DNA from 3 places in the Luteibacter sp. SVR4-7G genome. Region 3 is predicted to be linked to each of the others. Evidence: predicted binding sites of a transcription regulator. Region 3 holds the regulator's gene; each other region holds the start of a gene.

Region 1 (6,878 bases), on a different contig from region 3:
GAGTGAGCGGGAGCTTCTACAAGCGCAGTCTTACCAGCGGATGGGGGTGAACTCGGACGGCAAGGCGACTCCAGTTACGGAATATCTCTTTCAGTATGACAGCGGGCTGTCTGACACTCTTTCATGGGTCAACAATAGCTACGGCCGTCCAGTGACGCGTGCGGGCGGCTTGCTTCAATCCGCCAGCGGAGCAGCGGCAATGGTTGGAGGGGGTGTGCTCACGGCAGGGGGGCTTGCAGCCTGTCCGGAGTCGTTCGGTGCAGGTTGCGGTGCCGCTTTGGTAGGAGGGCTTGCTGTCGGCTGGGGCGCCGACAACTGGAAGGCGGGAGCCGATACCGCGGCAACCGGCACCAACGGTGCCACATTTATAGGCTCTTCGATCTCGAAAGGGTTCGGAATATCAGAGGGCGCCGGAGAACTCATTTACGGTGCGCTGGGCGCAGTTGGAACTATGAATGTCGCTGGTGCGCTGAGTTCGGCTGCGCGTGCCAGGGAAGGTGCCACGCTCCTGAGCGCTGAAGCGACTGCTACCCTGACATACAAGCCAACCTCAGGGGTGGTTTTACAGTCTGCAGAGGGTCGTACGACCACGATTGTTGGCTCCTACTCGAATGACATGGAGTCGGTGATTAATGAGCTTGGGAACGTTAAGACGACCAACCTTGGTCCGAGAACTGGTGGATTCAACGTGCTGAACATTCCGGACGATCTGTATGTGAACCCCAGGCAGTTCTGGACAGACTACAACCAGCCCTGGCTTGCAAATGCAATTGATCGCGGCGATAACATTCTCGCGGCTACACGTCCGGCTTTCGACGTGCAAGGCGTCAATCGTCTCTTTAGCGTTCTCGTGAAACCAAATGAGACGACGGGACTGATGGAGTTGTCGGGCTACGGGCGAGAATATTTGATGCTCAAACGGGCGGGGTATGTTTATAAAGACGGGAAATTCGTGAAATGAATTACATTTCGAGTTTGGCTGAGGTCGTCCGCGTGTCATGGGGGTACTTGATCTCGGCCTACGGCCTCAGTGTGATCGACGTTGATACCGACAATGTTCTGCTTCGAGGTCCGAAATATGCCATTGACATCATGACCGATAGGGACGGGGTGAGCATGATCTATATCGACACTCAAGGGGAGCCGATTGCTGGGTACAACTTGTTCTTGTTTCTATGGGCCACTCGCAAAGATCGTCTGACTTTCTTTGCCAAAGAGCCAGTAACGACTACTCGTGCGCAATGGCTCAATCTTCATGTTGGAATCCTGGCCCAACATCTGGAGAACGCAGGGCAGGACATTCTAGAGGGATCCAGGGCGTGGATTGAAAGTTACCCTGGCGCACCGCTACAACCGGCAAGAAAAATTGCCGGCTTGCTTTAAGTGTCAAAACAATATCCGGCAGTACACGGCGCTGTTCGGCGGTGTGCCGATCGCAACGGGTTTGGAACCATTTAGTGCCAGATGAGCTAGCGAGCTTCCTATATTCCGACTACGGAATGGGACCCGCGGAGGCTCGGACGACGAGTACTATTTGGCCGTATGGAGCATCATCAGCGCACCGCTATTGGTGGAACGTATAGGGAGCGGCTATCGTATTGCGTTTCCCGAGAGAATTAAACTGATGAGTCAGTTGGATTCGAAATGGGGTGCTCGAGTGAAGGAAGCGCTTGAGGAGACGTTGAAATCCGCCCCGTATCGCGACGAACTATAGGTAGTGTTGTGACGTCCATACATGCATCAGTTGAGTTCGGGATTGTGATTAGGCGCGCGTCTCTGATCGAGCGAGGCGTAGGGCTTGATCAGGTGTACATGTGCATGGGAGACCTCGTTACCCACAGGCATCAATGACGAGTTGATTTCATTCGGCCCGTCCTTCGGCCCTGAGGCGCAGCGCGAGTTCCTGCGGCGCCTCGAAGAGTTAGGCCTTGTTTACTTTGAAGACTTTTTTGACATCAATGTCGATCATCCAGTGTGGTGCGCATTTCTAATCACGTCTGGTCTTGAGGATCCTGCCGCCAGGCATTTATAGAATTGGGTACATGGAAATCGAATTCATTGATCGCGAAGAAATGTATTCGGTGCGAGCAGTCGGCGTGGAGCTGTTCTTGTGCGTTGTCGTGGGAGGAGTGGGCTTGTGGGACGAAAGGATTCCGATGGATGAGGTTATGACGCGGCAGTTTCGTGAGAATCCTTGCGGCTTGCTCCCTTGGGTCCAGAAGGTGCGTCGCGGATCGATAGCTAACCAGGGCAGGGATAGCGGAAAGGGCTGAGGTCCCGCGTCGAAACGGGTAACCCACACCCCTAAAGCTTTCCCCCCGCAAGCCGATAAGCCCATCGAACGACCCCCCGGGCGATGTGCGCCAAGGGTCCCAACGGTACGGACGATGGCGAAGAAATCCTCCAAAGACGCCCCCCGCGCCCCGCTGGCGCTGGATGCCGACCTGCGTATCGGCGCGGCGCCGGCGCTCCGCGATACGCTGCTGGGCGTCCTGGCCGCCGGCCAGCCCGTCGAGCTCGACGGCGCGTCCGTGGCCCAGGTCGATACGGCGGCACTGCAGGTCCTCGCGGCGTTCTCCCGCGACGCCCGTGCGGCGGGCCTTCCCGTCGCCTGGACCGGTGTCAGCGACCCTCTCCGGCGCGGCGTGTCCGTGCTGGGCCTTGATGCTTTGATCGAACTGCCGGCCCACGCCGGCGTGAACTGAAGGTGCTCCGATGGCGAAGATTCTTGCGGTAGACGACTCGGCCTCCATGCGCAGCATGGTGGCCTTCACCCTGCGTGGCGCGGGCCACGACGTGGACGAGGCCGATAACGGCCAGGCGGCGCTGGATACGGCGCGCGGCACGAAGTTCGACCTGGTCCTGGCCGACGTGAACATGCCGGTGATGGACGGCATTTCCATGGTCCGCGAGATGCGCACGATGGCCGGTTACAGCGGCGTGCCCATCCTCATGCTCACCACCGAGTCGAACCCGGAAAAGAAGATGGAAGGCAAGGCCGCCGGCGCCACCGGCTGGCTGGTGAAGCCGTTCGACCCCGACCAGCTGCTGGCCACCGTCGCCCGCGTGCTCGGTTAATCCGCTCCAAGACGTTCCGGCAATCCAGGATCCACCTCCATGTCCAAAGTCGATCTGGCGCAATTCCACAAGGCGTTCCACGAGGAAAGCCTCGATGGCCTCGACGCCATGGAGCAGGCGCTCCTCGCCCTGGACGAAGGTGCCGACGATCCGGAGCTGATCAACGTGGTGTTCCGCGCCGCCCACTCGATCAAGGGCGGCGCGGCCACGTTCGGTTTCACCGACGTGGCGGCGTTCACCCACGTGGCCGAGAACCTGATGGACGAGGTCCGCAGCGGCCGCCGTCCGATGGAAAAGGCCGTGGTGGAGTTGCTGCTTCGCTCGGGCGACACCGTGCGCGACATGCTGGCCCTGTCGATGGCGGGCAAGCCCGCGGCCACGGCCGAGAGCCAGGCCCTGCTGGCCGAGCTCTCGGCGATGGTGTCCGGCGGCACGGCCGCGGCGCCTGTGGCCGCCAAGGCCGCCGCGCCTGCCGAGGCCATCGAAGGCTGGGACATCGCCTTCCGCCCCTTCGATTACCTGCTCAAGACCGGCAACGATCCGGCGCGCATGTTCCGCGAACTCGGCGCGCTGGGGCCGCTTCGCGCCGAATGCGATGCCAGCAGGCTTCCCGCGTTGGCCGACATGGACGCCTCATCGTCCTACCTCGGCTGGACGCTCCACCTCGACGCCGGCGCCAAGCGCGCCGCCGTCGAAGGCGTGTTCGACTGGGTCGATGGCGACTGCGACCTGACCCTCACACCCCGTCTCGCCGCGCCGTCTCCGGCCGCGCCCACCGCGCCCACCGCCCCGGCTGCGCCGTCCGCCCCGCGCGCCGTGCGCGACGTGGCCATGAACAGCGAATCCAGTTCCGTCCGCGTCGGCATCGAGAAGATCGATACGCTGATCAACCTCGTGGGCGAACTGGTCATCACCCAGTCGATGCTCAGCCAGTTCCATGACGGCGTTGACGCGTCGCAGCTGGAAATGCTGCGTCATGGTCTCGCCCAGCTGGGCCGCCATACGCGCGAGTTGCAGGAAAGCGTGATGAGCATCCGCATGCTGCCCATCAGCACGGTGTTCAACCGCTTCCCGCGCCTGGTCCGCGACCTGGCGCAGAAGCTGGACAAGAAGGTGGTGCTGGACCTGCGCGGCGAGACCACCGAACTCGACAAGACCGTGCTCGAGAAGATCGGCGATCCGCTGGTCCACCTCGTGCGCAACGCCATCGACCATGGCCTGGAAGGCCCGGCGAAGCGCCTCGCCGCGGGCAAGTCCGATACGGGCACCCTGCGCATGGAGGCCTTCCATCGCGGCGGTTCCATCGTGGTGGAAGTGGCCGACGACGGCGCCGGCCTGAACCGCGACGCCATCGTGGCGAAGGCCGTGCAGCGCGGCATCATCGCGTCGGGTGACGGCATGTCCGACGAGGCCGTGGCCGAGCTGATCTTCGAGGCCGGGTTCTCCACCGCGGCCGCCACCACCGACCTTTCGGGTCGTGGCGTCGGCATGGACGTAGTCCGCCGCAATGTCATGGATCTCGGCGGTACCGTCGGCATCCGCAGCACGCAGGGCAGCGGCACCACTTTCACCATCACGCTGCCGCTCACCCTCGCCATCATCGACGGCCTCACCGCCGCGGTAGGCGAGGAGACCTACATCGTGCCGCTGGTTTCCATCGTGGAATCGGTGCAGGTGAAGCCGGACGCTGTGCGCAGCGTGGCCGGCGGCGGCGAGCTGTTCCGCTTCCGCGACCAGTGGCTGCCGATCGTGCGTCTGTTCGACGTGTTCGGCTGCGATGGCCGCCGCCGGGCGATCGACGAGGGCATCGTGATCGTCGTGGAAGGCGAGGGCGCCCGCATCGGCCTGTTCGTGGATGAGCTGATCGGCCAGCAGCAGGCGGTGGTGAAGTCGCTGGAGGCCAATTACCGGCGCGTGGCGGGGATTTCCGGCGCCACGATCCTGGCCGACGGCTCGGTGGCGCTGATCGCCGACGTGACCGGCCTGGTGCGCATGCAGGGGCGCCGCAAGGCCGCCTGATCGAAGGAAGCCGTCGTAGGAGCGCGCCTTGCGCGCGACATCTTTCCGCGAGGAGCAGCAGGGCCTGTTGCTCACGGCCTCAAAAGATGTCGCGCGCAAGGCGCGCTCCTACACAGCAGCCCTTTGCTGCCTTGGGCGCCTCGAATTCCCCCCTCAAGTCCCTGCGGCCGCGGCCGATACCCCTTGGGAAGGGGTCCCGAACCGCCGAACCGATCCGCCGTGGGAACGACATGAACGAGCACGCCAGCACCGCCACCGCCGCGTCCGACGAGGCCGCGCAGTACCTCACCGTCAACCTCGGGAACGAGGAATACGGCGTCGACATCCTCGCCGTCCGTGAAATCCGTGGCTGGACGCCGGTCACCCGCATTCCGCAGGCCCCGTCCTACGTGCTCGGCGTGCTTAATCTCCGCGGCGCCATCGTTCCCGTGCTGGACCTGCGCCTGCGCTTCGGCCTGGCCCGCGAGGAATACACCGCCACCACCGTCTGCGTGATCGTGATGGTCGCCGGCCGCCAGTTCGGCGTGGTGGTGGATGCGGTCTCCGACGTGGTCGACGTCGCCCCGGGCGCCGTGCGACCGGTGCCCGACATGGGCACCACCGTCGATACCGAATACCTGAAGGGCCTGACTTCCGTCGGCGAGCGCATGGTGCTGCTCCTCGACGTGGATCGCCTGCTCCAGCCGCAGGATGCCCAGATGCTCGAGGCGGCTCTCGCCTCGCCGGATGTGAAAGCCGTCGCCTGAGCGTACGAACACCGGGAGGCCACCAGGCTTGCCCGCCGTGATGCCTGGTTTGCCCTTGCCGCACCTTGCCGATTGGAATCGCAATGAAGAAGTTCAAGTTCAAAATGCCTGCCCTCACCATCCGCGGACGCCTGTACGGCGTGCTCGGCCTGCTCACGCTCATGCTGATCGGCGGCGCGGCCGTCGGCCTCGGCGCCATGCACTTCCAAAACGAAGGCATGCGCAGGATCTATGAGGAAGAGCTGGCACCGTCGGAGATGCTCGCGCGCATCAACGCGAACTCGCTCATGTCCTTCGTGGTACTGGGTGAAGCCGCCTCCAAGGTTGGCAAGCCGGACCAGGTGAAGCAGAAGGTCGCCGAGTTCCAGAAGTACCAGGCGGACATGGCCTCGGTGAAGCAGGAATTCAGCAAGGTCCCGATGTCCCCCGACATCAAGAAGTACTACGACAAGTGGCAGGCCACGAACGCCGACTACGACCAGAGCAAGAGCGATATGCTCGATGCGCTGAACCAGGGCGACGAAGGTGCCAGCGACGTGCTCGAACTCCAGGTCCGTCCGCTGATGATGGATCGCCAGGCCCAGCTGCAGAAGCTCATGGAGGGCAAGCGCATCGAAGCCGAGGCGATCTTCCAGAAAGAATCCGCCCAGTACCGGACCATCCGCACGCTGAGCATCTTCGCCCTGGCCCTCGGCCTTGGCATCAGCCTGCTCATCGCCGTGCTGGTCATCCGCTCGATCATCCGCACGCTGTCGCAGACGGTTTCCGTCGCCCATCTCATCGCCGAGGGCAAGCTCGGCCATGACGTGAAGGTCACGCGCAACGACGAGCTCGGCCAGTTGCAGGAAGCGTTCCGCGTGATGGACGAGCGCCTCAGCGCCATCGTTTCCGAAGTGCGCCATGGCGCCGGTTCGGTCAGCACGGCCGCGCAGCAGATCTCGCGCGGCAACGACGACCTTTCGCAGCGCACCCAGGAACAGGCCTCCAGCCTCGAGGAAACCGCTTCATCGATGGAGGAGATGACCTCCACCGTCA
Region 2 (6,878 bases), on a different contig from region 3:
CAGCGCCATGCCGCAGCCGAACTTGGTGCCGGTGAGGCCGAGCACGTCGCGCAGCACCCACAACAAAGGTATGTCGTCGTCGACATCGACCTCGTGGTTCGCGCCATTGACGGTGAGTGAGAAAGACATCGAACCCCCTGGATCTCAAATGGCCATCTAATCCGACGGCATAGTTCCCCGGTATCGGGTCCCGGCGGCGAGATGTTCACAGCATGGTCGCGCCGCCGGAAGTGAATAGATTGCAGGTTCACAATGCGCGGTCTTCACGTCGTCGCCCATAAGCACCGCCTGACGCCCGACTGGCTGGCCCGCCGACCTGTTTGGTGCTATGACAGGGCAGTCGATGCTCTCGCCCAAGGGCTCCGTGCCCGTGGAGGTAACCATGTCCGCACCTGCGCCGCTGCCGCCCTGGCCTGCCTTGGATTACCCGGCCTTCGCCGACACGCAGCACTTGCTGCACATGGGCCTTCAGGCCGTCGGCAAATTGAAACTCCACGAACCTTTCCTGCCCCAATGGGCAGGCGTCCCGTTGTGGCTGACGGCGCGCGGCCTGACCACGGGACCGCTGACGGACCGCGACGGCACATTCGAAGTGCATGTCGACTTCGTATCGCACGAGGTCGTCTGTGCGAGGAGCGATGGCCAACAGGCCCGTTTCGGACTCGCGGCCATGTCGGTGGCCAGCTTCGTGGAAACCCTGCTTGGAATGCTCCGGCGGCTTGGCATCGAGGCGCACATAACGATGGTTCCGCAGGAAGTCGGCGATCGCACGCCCTTCGACCACGACGACCAGGTGCGTGCTTATGATGCGCGTGCCGTCAACGCCTGGTGGCGCATCCTGCTCCGCTCGCAGCGCGTCATGCGCGAGTTCGAAGCCACCTTCCAGGGGAAGACCCAGCCCATCGGACTGATGTGGGGCACCCTGGACATCCGCATGGCGCTGTACAACGGCAAGCCGGCCACACCAGGACCCGATGCGGACTTCCTTCGTCGCAACGCCATGAACGCCGAGCTCATGGAGTTCGGCTGGTGGTCCGGCAGCGATGCCTACCCGAAGCCCGCCTACTACGCCTTCACCTACCCCCAGCCTCCGGGCATCGAACACGCCCCGGTTCTGCCGGCGGCGGCGCACTGGGACGGCGCGATGTGCGAGTTCATCCTGGACTATGACAGGCTGGTGGAATCCGGACAGCCCGACCGCGACCTCCTGACCTTCGTTCAGACGACTTACGAGGCGGGCGCACGATCGGCCGGATGGAACCCTGCCCTCATCGGCACCGGACGGCCGGTCTAGATACATCTGACGCCGCGGCAACCAAATCGCTCGCCGGGCGCACAAACATCATGTTTTCGAAGTACCGACATGCGCGACTCCACACCTGAACGTTACGACCGGCCGACCATCGTCCTGCATTGGCTCATGACCATCCTGGTGATCGTGCAGTGGACTATCGGCCGCACCACCGGCCTGCTCCCGAGAGGTCCGCTACGCGTGGACATCTGGTCGGTACATGTGCTGCTGGGCGTCAGCATCGCCGTGGTGCTCGTGGCACGCATCGTATGGCGCCTCCGGCGCGGCAGACGGTTGCCCGGTGTCGGCACGACGGCGGAACGCGCGGCAGCCAGCTTCGTCCATATCGGCTTGTACGTCGTGCTGGCGATCGTGGTCGTGCTGGGCTTCGCGAATACGTACGTCCACGGTTTCCCGCTATTCAACGTCCTCACGCTGCCCGGCAAGCAGGACATGGCGACCATCCTGCGGGTGAACAGCTGGCATGGTTTCGCCGCCAACGTGCTTGCCGCGCTGATCCTGTTGCACACGCTTGCCGCATTGTTTCACCACTACGTGAAGCGCGACGGCGTCCTCGGCCGCATGAGGACGGCGCGCCGCTCTTCCCGAACCCCATGAGGTCCCGGCGCGAGCCGGCGCGCCTGCGACTCAGATTTCCGCCGCAATCTTCCTCAGCTGACGCTCGAATTCGTCCGCCGGCTGGCCACCGGAGATCAGGTAGCGCTCATTGACGACCACCGCCGGTACGCTGTTGATGCCGCGGCTCTGCCACAGGTGCTCGTCCGCGCGAACTTCGGCCGCATAGCGATCGGACTCGAGCACCGCGCGAGCCTGCAGGGGGTCCAGCCCGGCCTTTTCTGCGGCGGCCACCAGGTTGTCGTGGTTTCCCGGATCGCGCTGGTCGGTGAAGTTCAACGCGAACAACTGGCGCTTCAGTTCAAGCTGCTTGCCTTCGTCTTTTGCCCACGCGAGCAGACGGTGTGCGTCGAACGTGTTGTAGATGCGGCTGTCGTCCGACGTGTTCATCGTAAAACCGACGTCGGCCGCACGCGCCCTGATGCGCTCGCGGTTGACCCGCGCTTCATCGAACGAGATGCCGTACTTCTGGTGGATGTGCTCCAGGCTGTTCTGGCCACCCGCCGGCATCCGCGGATTCAATTCAAAGGGGTGGAACGTGAGCTCCGGCTCGATCACATCGTGCAATCGATCCAGTGCCTGCTCAAGACCACCCAGGCCGATGACGCACCACGGGCAGGCGATGTCCGAAACGAAGTCGATCTTGATTTTCTTCGGCACGGCTGAGTCCTTGATCAAAAATACCTGCGGATATCGTACACGCGCCCAGCCTTAACCTCTTGCTTAGAACAAACTCGCGGTGTCGCCCCGGAGGCGGCTCACACCTCCGCTTCGACGAAGCGGAAGAAGGCCACCTGTCCGGTCAGTTCCCTCGCCCGCTCGAGCGACGCCCGGCTGGCTGCGCTCGCCTCTTCCGCCAACGCGGCGTTCTGCTGGGTCATCTCGTCGAGTGCGGAAACCGACTGGACGACCTGGTCCACGCCCGAGGCCTGCTCTCCCGACGCGGCGGCAATCTCCGCGATGATGCCGGCAACGCGTGAAGTGCCCCGGTGGATGTCGTCGAGCGAACGGCCGGTGGAGCGCACCAGTTCCACGCCGTGGGCGACGCTCTCGCCTGTCTCGGTGGCGAGCTTGCGGATCTCGCGCGACGAGTTGGCGCTGCGCTGGGCGAGCTGGCGTACTTCGGACGCCACGACCGCGAAGCCCCTCCCCTGTTCGCCGGCACGTGCCGCTTCCACCGCGGCGTTGAGGGCCAGCAGGTTCGTCTGGAAGGCGATCTCGTCCATCAGCGAGGCGATGCCCGAGATGCTGCTCGCGGCGTGCTGGATCCGCTGCATGCCTTCTTCCGCCGAACGCGCGACGGCGGCGGCGCGTTTCGCGTCCTCGTGCAATGCCTTGGTCACCGTCTCGGCCGTGCGCGCCCCTTCCGAGTTCTGCCGCACCGATGCCGCCATCTGCTCCATCGACGCGGCCGTTTCTTCCAGCGCCGCCGCCTGCGACTGCGTGCGCTGCGAGAGGTCGTCCACGCCGTGGGAGATTTCCGCCGCCGCCAGGGACACGCTCCGTGCGCCTTCACGAACCTGCTCGACCACCGTAGCGAGCGTATCGTCCATGGTCGCCAGGGAGCGCAAGGTATCGCTCAACTCGTCGTCGCCCGTCACGTCGAGCGCATGCTTCAGCGTGCCCTGGCTGATGTCGGCGGCGAGGCGGCTCGCAACCCTCAAGGGCGTCATGACCGCCCGGAACAGCAGCCAGCCAGCGGCGCACAGGATGACGAGACCGGCGACGATGATCGCGAGGCTGATCTCGAAGGTGCGTGCATGACGGGCTTCGGCGGCCTTGAACTGTGCCCCGGCCGTGCCTTCGACCAGCGTCACGTTACGCAGGATCGCGGCGCTCTCCGCATCGAACGCGCCGGCCAGTCCATGCAATGCGAGATCCGTCGCCTCCTGGCGATGGCCCGCGTCAAGGATGGCGAGGGTCTTCGTGATCAGCGGGGCGACGGCCGCCCGGGCGCCTTCGAACTGCTGCGCTGCATCGCTGCCTTCAGCCGACGCCACGCCGTCGGATCGATACACGGCCCATCGCTTGTCGATATCCCGGTCCAGCGAAGCGATGAGGCGCCGAGCGTCGTCAGCTGCGCCGGGCGTGCCGAACAAGAGGGCGCGGCTTACCGCTCCGCGCTCGGTCGCAATCGCCGAGCGTATGTGGCCTACCTGCGCCACCGGAAGCAGGTTCCGGTGGAACATCGCGTCAAGGTCGCCAAAGGTGAACGTGAGGGCCAGCAGGCCCACGCCACCCAGCGCAAGCGCAATGAGGAAACCGGCGCTCATCGCCGCGAAGATCTTGCGTCCCACCGTGAATCGCATCGTACTGGCATCCGTGACAAGGTGATGCCGTATCGGCTCGTACCCGAAGGCGTTTAGCCATATCTGATATGCATGCGACGAATGGCGCCGGACCGACCGAGGAATCGGACAATAAATTCCCGGTACCATGAAGCCCTTGCAGGCGTCCATTTCGTCGCTGTCGAACCGATTTCTACTATGAATAACAAGCACTCGATAAGTCTCCGATTGTTCAGCCAAGCCATCGGGTTGGACCTGATGTTGCCAAGCATAGGCTTGGATGCATCGGTGACCTGGAATAAGGGAGACGCTCGGCGCACCCCTAAAGGTGCCTCACTTGACGGCGTCTATAGTGATTCTTTCGCGGTGTTTCCGCTGATCAAGGATGACGCTCGCTGGTTGACTGAATCGATATCAGAGTGCATTTCGCGACTAAAGCATTCTCGAGACTTTTTTGCAGAGCTCAAAGCTACCGGCGGTAGAGCCGAGCTTTTCATCGGATGGTTTATCTCCCCAGGCGCAGGAGACACGCTTTCTTCCGATCTTCTTCTGGAATTGGGCAATCTCGGCCTGGATCTCTCCTTCGATATCTATCCAGAAAATGCATCGAAAGAACTATAGCTAAACAAGAAATCGATTACGGCCAAATTGAGCGAACTGAACAAGACGCCATGACGCAATACATCAATACGCTCCCTGCGCTGCACGACGGTCTGCTCATGGGCATCCTGGTCAACGACCGGGAAGCAAGGGTGTTTGTGAAAACCGAGTCCGGCACGCCCCTGACCTTGGTGCTTTCGGACGTGGAGCGACTCAATGTCGACGAATTTTCAGAGGGCAATATCATCTTTGACTGCGAGTTGTTGACCAGTTTCGACTTACCGCTCGATCTCCTCACCGCTCTTAGTCATCGCAGTACCCGTGAGCATGAACTAGAAAGACTGCGCGTCCTTGTCGCTGAGGGCAGCTACCAAGTCTTTGTCCTGACGCCTAGCTATGGCGGTACCGTCATCGGCTTGATGAAGGCATTGGCAGTAGTCGAGGGCCACCAAATCGCCTGACGCCTCGTACCATGGAGACCACTCCTCGCTATTGGGCCTGCGCATTGTCGACTTCCATGACACTTCAGGGCTTGAGTCTCAGCTGCCCGTCGAACCTGAAGATGGAAATTTCCCGCGTACCGCATAGTTGCGGTCTTGCACACGACCTGTCTCAAGGAATTCCTTCAATCGGTGCAGGTTGGCCGCCATTTCCTTCGCGGCCGGCTTGCCGATCCAGGACAGGAGCTCGAGGCCTACGGCTCCGAGGGGCGTGTGCATTACTTCGCGCACCACGGTTTCTCCTTGATCGGAGCCCGGCTTGAAATACATGTCCCAACGGACCTGGCGCCGCGGAGGGGCGACGGTCTGGTAGCGGATCAGGACGTTCTCGATCTCCTCGGTGACGGTGACCGTCCAGTGCACCGCCACCTTCAACGGGCCCTGGATTGTCCAGCGCGTGGTCGACGGATCGATGGTCTCGACCGCCATCACGTCGCCCAGGAAGCGCGGCAGGTTTTTGAAATCCCGGTAGAACGCGTACACGACTCCGACGGGGCGCCGGATCGTTATGCTCGCTTCGATGGTGTGGGAATCGGCGGTTTTCACAGGCGGTCAACCGGTACGTCGGAGACAGTCCGACGGACAGATGTTGACCGCGCCGTCGACGCGGTGGAAGTGAATAGATCGCAGCTTCGAGCTGCACCGGCTGCAGCTCGGAAGCTCCTTCAACGGAACAACATGAACCCGGCGAAGGCGATGATCGGGAGAGCTATCCACTCCATGGGTATCCAGAAGAGCGAGTGAGACTTCTGGACCAGGACGGTCTGGTCAGTACCCGGGATGGTGCGATATCGGCGCTTCGTACTGTTGAGGTACCGGCCGAGCAACCATACCAACACGCCGCCGATAGCCAGCGTCAGCGCCGGAACGACCTTGTGCGACGAGTAGTACCCCTTCCCCAGCAATCCATCGACCGACAATTGGCTCGCGATTGCGACACCGAAGGGAACCAACAACGACAGTATTCCCGCGCCTCGCCAGATGAACAGCATCCTTTACAACTCCCCTGTTTGGTGAAAAGTCCGGACAACAAGGGGCGAGGACAGGTAACCGTGGGAGCACCCGGGTTCGGCCGAGTGCGTCGGATGGTGTGCCATGCCTGTTTCCCCTGTTGCAGGAGGATTGTGCCAAACAGGGGACGTGGCCGCCACAGGCTGGGGATACCGCTCGCGCGGGCCGGAATCCCGCCTGCCGTCGCGGAGTAATCAAGGGCGATGACGAACTGTCTCAATCGCCAGGTTCCATCCCTGCCCCAAGCTCCGTAGCCAACCGCAACTGTTCACGGCACATCTGCGCATGCGCGTGTTCCGTGCACTCGACGCTCATCTTCGCGAGCGAACAGATCGCTTCCAGCGCAATCGCCACGTGGCGGCGCTTCACGCTGTCCTCTCCATACATCAGATCGGCGCTGAATTCCGAAATACCACGAATGTACTGCTGCCACTCGATGGCGCGATTCAACAATTCGTGCGCCGTGGCATCGGGATCGAAGCAACTTTCCGGGAGGGGAATCTTCGGGGATTTGTTCTCTTCTGCTGACATGACCTTTTCCTTTGGCATGCG
Region 3 (6,878 bases):
CCGGGCATGACCCCGGACCAGGCCCGCTACCTGCCGCTGGGCCTCCTCTCGCGCAACATCCGCGCCAGCGGACGCAACTTCGACACCGTGGGCGGCGGCATCACGGCACTGGTGGGTACGACCGGCGTGGGCAAGACCACGACGATCGCCAAGCTCGCCGCCCGCGCGGTGCTGCGCCATGGCGCGTCGAACGTCGCGCTGATCAGTGCCGACCAGTACCGCATCGGTGCCGGGGCGCAGCTCGAACATTATGGCCGCCTGCTCGGCGTGCGCGTTTTCAATGCACACGACGCCACCAGCCTGCGCAATGTGCTTCTGCAACTGCGCGGCAAGCACACCGTCCTCGTGGACACGGCCGGCCTGGCCGGCAACGATCCCAAGCTGCAGCAGCAGTTCGACACGCTGCGCGCAACTTCGGACGTGCGCGTATGCCTCGTGCTCGCCGCCAACGCGCAGGCCCAGGCCATCGACAGCGCCATCCGCGCTTATGCGCCGCTGGCGCCGCAAAGCGCCATCCTCACCAAGCTCGACGAGGCACCGCTGATCGGTGGCGCGCTCTCGGCCCTCATTCGCCACGATCTTCCGCTGGACTACACGACGGATGGGCAGCGCGTGCCCGAGGACATCGCCACGGCCGATGCGCGCAAGCTCGTCTGCCTCGCCGCCCAGCGGCTGAAGCAACGCAACGAAGAACCCGACGACGCCCTGCTGGCCGAACGCTTCGGCACGGCGACGCCGGCCCTGGCCTGAGCGGCCTCACGGACACAGACAGAAAGACAGGGGCAGTGACTTCCTTCATGAGCACACACGCCGATTCCACCCAGGCCGCCGGACTGAACTGGCTCGCCGACCGTCGCCCCACCCGCAGCATCGCGATCGCGGGCGGCAAGGGCGGCGTCGGCAAGACCACGGTGGCGGTCAACCTCGGCATGGCGCTGGCGATGGGCGGCCGGGACGTCCTCCTGCTCGATGCCGACCTCGCCATGGCGAACATCGACGTCCTGCTCGGCCTGCAGCCTACCCGCCACCTGGGTCACATGCTGGAAGGGGAGTGCCGCATCGAGGACCTGATCCTCGAAGCCGCGCACGGCCTGAAGGTGATCCCGGCCACCTCGGGCACGCGGCGCATGGCCCAGCTGCCGAACATCGAGCATGCCGCGGTCATCCGCGCCTTCGATGAGTACCCGCTGGCGCCCGAATACCTCATCGTCGACACCGCCGCCGGCATTTCCGACAGCGTGTCCATGTTCGCGGCGGCCTCGGACGAGGTGGTGGTGGTGGTCTGCGACGAGCCGGCCTCGCTGACCGACGCCTACGCCCTGATCAAGGTGATGAGCCGGGAGTTCGCGGTCAACCGCTTCCGCATCGTGGCCAACATGGTCCGCCATGCCCAGGAGGGCCGCCAGCTGTTCGAGAAGCTGTCGCGGGTGACCAACCGGTTCCTCGACGTATCCCTGGATTTCATGGGCATGGTCCCGCACGACGAATACCTGCGCCAGGCCATCCGGCGCCAGTCGGCCGTCGTCGACGCCTGGCCGAGCAGCCGGTCCGCGATCGGATTCAAGAATCTGGCCCGGTCGGTCGATACATGGGGTGAACCCGAGCCCCGGGCACAGGGCCGCATCGGCTTTTTCGCCGAGCGGTCCCACTTGGGAGGAGGGCTGCCACTGTGAGCGTCGCGACCGAATATCTCGAGATCACGCGTATCCCGGCGGATCAACTGGTAAAAACCCACGCGCCGCTGGTGCGCCGTATCGCCTATCACCTGATGGGCAGGCTGCCGCCGAGCGTGGATGCGAACGACCTCATGCAGGCCGGAATGATCGGATTGCTCGAGGCCGCAAGGAATTACTCGCCGACTCGCGCGGCCAGCTTCGAAACCTATGCGGGCATCCGCATACGTGGCGCCATGCTGGACGAACTGCGCAAGACGGACTGGACCCCGCGCTCCGTCCACCGGAAGTTGCGCGAGGTCGCGGAGGTGACGAGGCAGATCGAAAACGAGACGGGTGGCGACGCCGAAGACGCCGAAGTGATGAAGCGGCTGGGCATCGACGCCATGGAATACAACCAGATCCTGGCCGACGCGGCGAGCGCGCGGTTGCTGAGCCTCACGGCGCCGGAAGGCGACGAGGGCGCGGCGATCGACGTGGCCGACCCGGATGCCGCGGGTCCGGACGGATTGTTCGAGCAGGAAGGCCTGCGCGACGCGCTGGCGCAGTCCATCGATGGGCTGCCCGAGCGCGAAAAGCTGGTCATGTCGCTGTACTACGATGAAGAGCTCAACCTGAAGGAAATCGGTGCGGTGCTGGGTGTGAGCGAATCGCGGGTGTGCCAGATCCACGGCCAGGCCCTGATTCGCCTCCGTGCACGCATGTCGGGTTGGAAAGACAAGCATTGACGAACGCGCGGTAGCAAGGCGGAGAGAAGTTTTGGACAAGAACATGAAGATCCTCGTGGTGGACGATTTCTCCACCATGCGACGTATCGTCAGGAACCTCCTGGTGGAGCTGGGGTTCACCAACACCCTGATCCAGGAGGCCGAGGACGGTAACGCGGCGCTGGCGCTGCTGCGCGCGCAGCCGATCGACCTCGTGGTCACCGACTGGAACATGCCGAACATGACCGGCATCGACCTGCTGCGGGCGATCCGCGCCGATGCACAGCTGAAATCGCTGCCGGTGCTGATGGTCACCGCGGAGAACAACCGCGACCAGATCATCGCCGCCGCGCAGAGCGGCGTGAACGGCTATGTCGTCAAGCCCTTCACCGCGGTGACGCTGAAGGAAAAACTCGACAAGATCTTCGAACGTCTCGCTGCGGCCGCAGGCTAAGGAACGACGATGAACACGATGCTTACCACCGGCCATGACGTGGCACCCGAACTGCGCGAACTGCTCGACGCCGACGATCCGGCCGCCTTCGAGCAGGCGCTCGACCGCCTCCTGCGCACGCGCGAACAGCACCTGTTCCTGGCCCTGGGCCACCTCGCGCGCGACCTGCACGAGTCCGCGCGCCGCCTCGCCGCCGACATCTCCAACGACGGCGTGCCGGGCAACATGGGCGACGCGCGCAAGCACCTGCGCGACGTGCTCGAGATGAGTTCGCAGGCCGCCCATCGCACGCTCGATTTCAGCGAGAAGCTGCGCCCGCAGGCCCAGGCGCTGGCGCGCCAGGCCGACGAAGTGCTGGTGCTCGATCCCGCCGATCCCGCGTTCGGCGCCAACGCCACGGCCCTGGCCGTGCGCGTGGGCGATTTCGCGCAGAGCTGCGATATCGGCTTCGGCGAAATGGTGGAAGCACAGTCGTGGCAGGACCTCTCCGGCCAGCGCGTGGCCCAGGTCGAGGCCTTCATGGCCAAGGTCGAGTCCTCGCTGGTGGAACTGGTGCGCCTGACCGGCTCCCTCGCGGGCGGTGCGGCACCGCCCGCCGACAAGGTCAGCCAGGACGAAGTGGATCGCCTCCTCAGCGAATTCGGCTTCTGAGCGCCCTATGAGCGTGGAGCTGGACAACGAGCTGCTCAATGTCTTCCTGATCGAGGCACGCGAACTGCTCGAGAGCCTGGGCGAACAGCTCGTGGACCTCGAGTCGTCGCCGGGCGACACCGACCTGCTTAACGCGGTATTCCGCGCGTTCCACACCGTGAAGGGCGGTGCGGGATTCCTCGGCCTGAATCCGATGGTGGAGCTCTGCCATCGCGCCGAGGACCTGCTCAACGAAGCGCGCAACGGCGCCGTCGTGCTCAACGCAGGCTTCATGGATGCGCTGCTGGAGTCGCTCGACCTCCTCAACGACATGATGCGGGCCGCCGATGGCGGCCTGCCGCTCGACGCCGCCCCGCGTTCGCTGCTCGATCGCCTGCTGATCCCGGGCCGCGCCGTTTCCGCGCCTCCGGTGGCGCTGTCCGCACCGGTCGCCGCTCCCGCGGCGGCCGCCGTCCCGTCGCGCCCCTACGATCCCATCGAAGACGAATTCGAGGCGATGCTCGACGCCGCGCGCAACGAGCGCGACCCGGCACCGGCATCGTCCGGTACGATCTCCGATGACGAGTTCGAAGCCCTGCTGGATTCGCTCTATGGCACCGGCGCGCCCGGCGCCGAACCGGATGCCTCCGCGCCCGAATCCGCTCCGGTGGCTGCCGCTCCCGTCGCGCCGCCCGCCGGCAACACCATCAGCGACGACGAGTTCGAAGCCCTGCTCGACAGCCTCCACGGCACCGCCGCCCCCGGCACCGCCGCCGTCCCGGCAACGGCTCCTGTAGGAGCGGACCTGTCCGCGACGCCTTTCGCCCCGGTCCCCACGCCTGCGGCAGCACCCGCAACAGCCTCACCGAAATCCCAACCCGCCGAAAAACGCACGGCCTCCACCGCCGACACCACCGTCCGCGTCGACACCAGCCGTCTCGACAGCCTCGTGGATGCCGCCGGCGAACTGGTGCTGGTTCGCAACCGCCTCACCAACCTCGCGCCGCGCGGCACCAACGACCCGATGGAACGCGCCATCGGCGAACTCGAGCGCGTGGCCGAAGACCTGCAGAACGCCGTGCTGCGCATGCGCATGCAGCCGGTGGGCAAGCTGTTCTCACGATTCCCGCGCATCGTCCGCGATCTCGCCCGCCAGCTGGGCAAGGAGATCGAACTGGTTACCGAAGGCGAAGAGACCGACATCGACCGCACCGTGGTGGAAGCGCTGGCCGACCCGCTGGTTCACCTGCTGCGCAATTCGGTCGACCACGGCATCGAGATGCCCGAGGTGCGCGAGCGCGAGGGCAAGCCGCGCTCGGGCACGGTCCGTCTCGCCGCAGGACAGTTCGGCGACCGCATCGTCATCACCGTCACCGACGACGGCAAGGGCATGGACCCCGAGGTCCTGCGCCGCAAGGCCGTCGAAAAGGGCTTGATGGACGAGGAGCAGGCCGCGCGCCTCGACGAGCGAGAATGCTACGAGATCGTGTTCCGCCCGGGTTTCTCCACGGCCAGCCAGGTCTCCGACATCTCCGGCCGCGGCGTCGGTATGGACGTGGTCAAGACGAAGATCGTGGAACTCGGCGGCACGCTGTCGATCGACTCCCGCGTCGGGCACGGCAGCACGGTGCGCCTCTCCGTGCCGCTCACCCTCGCGATCCTGCGCGTGCTGATGGTGCGCGTGGGCAACCGGTTGCTGTCGCTGCCGCTGTCCAACGTGGCCGAAGTGTTCGAACTCGTGCCCGGCCAGATCCAGGAACTCGACGGCCGTATCGTCGCGTCCCATCGCCAGCGCGCGCTGCCCCTGGCCGATCTCGGCCGCTGGGCCGGTGCCGCGGGGAAGGGCGGCCACGTGGTGGTCGTGCAGATCGGCCACCAGACCCTCGGTTGCCTGGTCGACGAGGTGCTTGGACGTGAAGACGTCATGGCCAAGCCGCTGGGGCCGTTCCTCAAGGATGTGCCCGGCGTGGCGGGCGCCACGATCACCGGCGACGGCAGGATTTCGCTCGTGCTCGATCTCGCAGGCCTCGCCGAAGACGGCGGCCAGGTCCTGCCTACCCTGAGGATGGCTGTCTGATATGGATATCGTGAGCGTCGTCGGAACGATCCTGGCCTTCGTGGTCATCATCCTGGGCACCATCCTCAAGGGCTCGAGCCTCGACGCCCTGTGGAATCCGGCCGCGTTCATCATCGTCTTCGTCGGCACCTTCGCGGCCCTGCTCGTGCAGACGCCGGGTGCCGTACTCAAGCGCGCCTGGGGCATGCTGCCCTGGGTATACCGCCCGCCCGATATCGAATCCGCAGACTTGGTCAGCCGCATCGTCGGGTGGAGCGAAATCTCGCGGCGCACCGGCCTCCTCGGCCTGGAGCCTGCGATCGAGCGCGAAGGCGATCCCTTCATCCGCAAGGGCCTCCAGTTGCTGGTGGATGGCACCGAGCCCGACGCCATGCGTTCCGTCCTCGAAGTGGAGGTGTTCGCGCGCGAGCACACCGACATCGAGGGCGCCAAGGTGTTCGAGAACGCCGGCGCCTACTCGCCCACCATGGGCATCATCGGCGCCGTCATGGGTCTTATGTCGGTGATGCAGAACCTCGCCGATCCGAGCAAGCTCGGCCACGGCATCGCGGCGGCCTTCGTCGCCACCATCTACGGCATCGGTCTCGCCAACCTCCTGGCGCTGCCGATGGCTTCGCGCCTGAAGGGACTCGCCCGGCGCCGTTCGCAGATGCGCGAGATCCTGGTCGAAGGGCTGGTTTCCATCGCGCAGGGCGACAACCCCCGCCACATCGAGAGCAAGCTGCAGGGATTCCTGTCGTGAAGCGCCGCCACCACGAGGAACACATCAACCACGAGCGCTGGGCGATCCCCTATGGGGACCTGATCACCCTGCTGCTCGCCTTGTTCGTGGTGATGTACGCCGTGTCGGCGGTGAACGAAACGAAGTTCCGCGTGATGGCGCAGTCCATCAACGAAGCCTTCAACGGCACCGGCAAGGTCATCGAGCCGATCCGCGAGGCGACGCCGGCCGCCCAGGTGCCCTTGCCGAACCAGTCGCGCGCGCCCTCGGCAGCGCCGATCGCGAAGATCGACGTGCCGATTCCGCCGCGCAACCTGCCGTTGCCGGGCCACGAAGGCGCGGCACCCGAACGCCAGGAAGCGGCCAGCGTCAATACCGCGTCCGCGGCCAACACGGCGATCGGCAAGACCGAGGACGCGAGCCTAAGCCAGATTTCCGACGAAGTGCAGCGGGCGATGAAGCCGCTGATCGACAAGAGCATGGTCAGCGTGCGGAAGACGCCGGACTGGCTCGAAATCGAAGTGCGCACCGATATCCTGTTCCCGGTCGGCGTGGCGAAGCTGCAGGCACCGGCGGAGGACGTGCTGCGCAAGCTGGCAGGCATTCTCGCGCCCTT

Evidence for each region. The regulator FliA, encoded in region 3, starts transcription of late flagellar genes. The targets are predictions, from matches to a motif close to TAAAGTTTNNCNNNCNNNGGCCGATAA.
Region 1: the regulator FliA is predicted to act here: its motif matches at 2,306-2,332, upstream of ACR9ZH_RS09785 (STAS domain-containing protein).
Region 2: the regulator FliA is predicted to act here: its motif matches at 4,266-4,292, upstream of ACR9ZH_RS01120 (methyl-accepting chemotaxis protein).

What each region holds. Positions count from the first base shown of each region.
Region 1 covers NZ_JBPGXO010000021.1:631-7,508, forward strand. Annotated here, with positions in the region: partial or broken gene ACR9ZH_RS09770 (hypothetical protein) at 1-961, shown strand, start outside; gene ACR9ZH_RS09775 (hypothetical protein) at 958-1,383, shown strand; gene ACR9ZH_RS09780 (hypothetical protein) at 2,043-2,273, shown strand; gene ACR9ZH_RS09785 (STAS domain-containing protein) at 2,388-2,705, shown strand; gene ACR9ZH_RS09790 (response regulator) at 2,716-3,078, shown strand; gene ACR9ZH_RS09795 (chemotaxis protein CheA) at 3,118-5,097, shown strand; gene ACR9ZH_RS09800 (chemotaxis protein CheW) at 5,328-5,843, shown strand; gene ACR9ZH_RS09805 (methyl-accepting chemotaxis protein) at 5,927-6,878, shown strand, end outside.
Region 2 covers NZ_JBPGXO010000002.1:66,543-73,420, reverse strand. Annotated here, with positions in the region: gene ACR9ZH_RS01140 ((2Fe-2S)-binding protein) at 1-129, opposite strand, end outside; gene ACR9ZH_RS01135 (DUF5996 family protein) at 383-1,294, shown strand; gene ACR9ZH_RS01130 (cytochrome b) at 1,364-1,909, shown strand; gene ACR9ZH_RS01125 (DsbA family oxidoreductase) at 1,940-2,587, opposite strand; gene ACR9ZH_RS01120 (methyl-accepting chemotaxis protein) at 2,686-4,236, opposite strand; gene ACR9ZH_RS01115 (hypothetical protein) at 4,414-4,836, shown strand; gene ACR9ZH_RS01110 (hypothetical protein) at 4,887-5,276, shown strand; gene ACR9ZH_RS01105 (SRPBCC family protein) at 5,355-5,861, opposite strand; gene ACR9ZH_RS01100 (hypothetical protein) at 5,981-6,307, opposite strand; gene ACR9ZH_RS01095 (hypothetical protein) at 6,543-6,857, opposite strand.
Region 3 covers NZ_JBPGXO010000010.1:4,645-11,522, reverse strand. Annotated here, with positions in the region: gene flhF (flagellar biosynthesis GTPase FlhF) at 1-750, shown strand, start outside; gene ACR9ZH_RS05540 (MinD/ParA family protein) at 798-1,673, shown strand; gene ACR9ZH_RS05535 (RNA polymerase sigma factor FliA) at 1,670-2,401, shown strand; gene cheY (chemotaxis response regulator CheY) at 2,433-2,834, shown strand; gene ACR9ZH_RS05525 (protein phosphatase CheZ) at 2,844-3,485, shown strand; gene ACR9ZH_RS05520 (chemotaxis protein CheA) at 3,493-5,541, shown strand; gene ACR9ZH_RS05515 (flagellar motor protein) at 5,543-6,283, shown strand; gene motD (flagellar motor protein MotD) at 6,280-6,878, shown strand, end outside.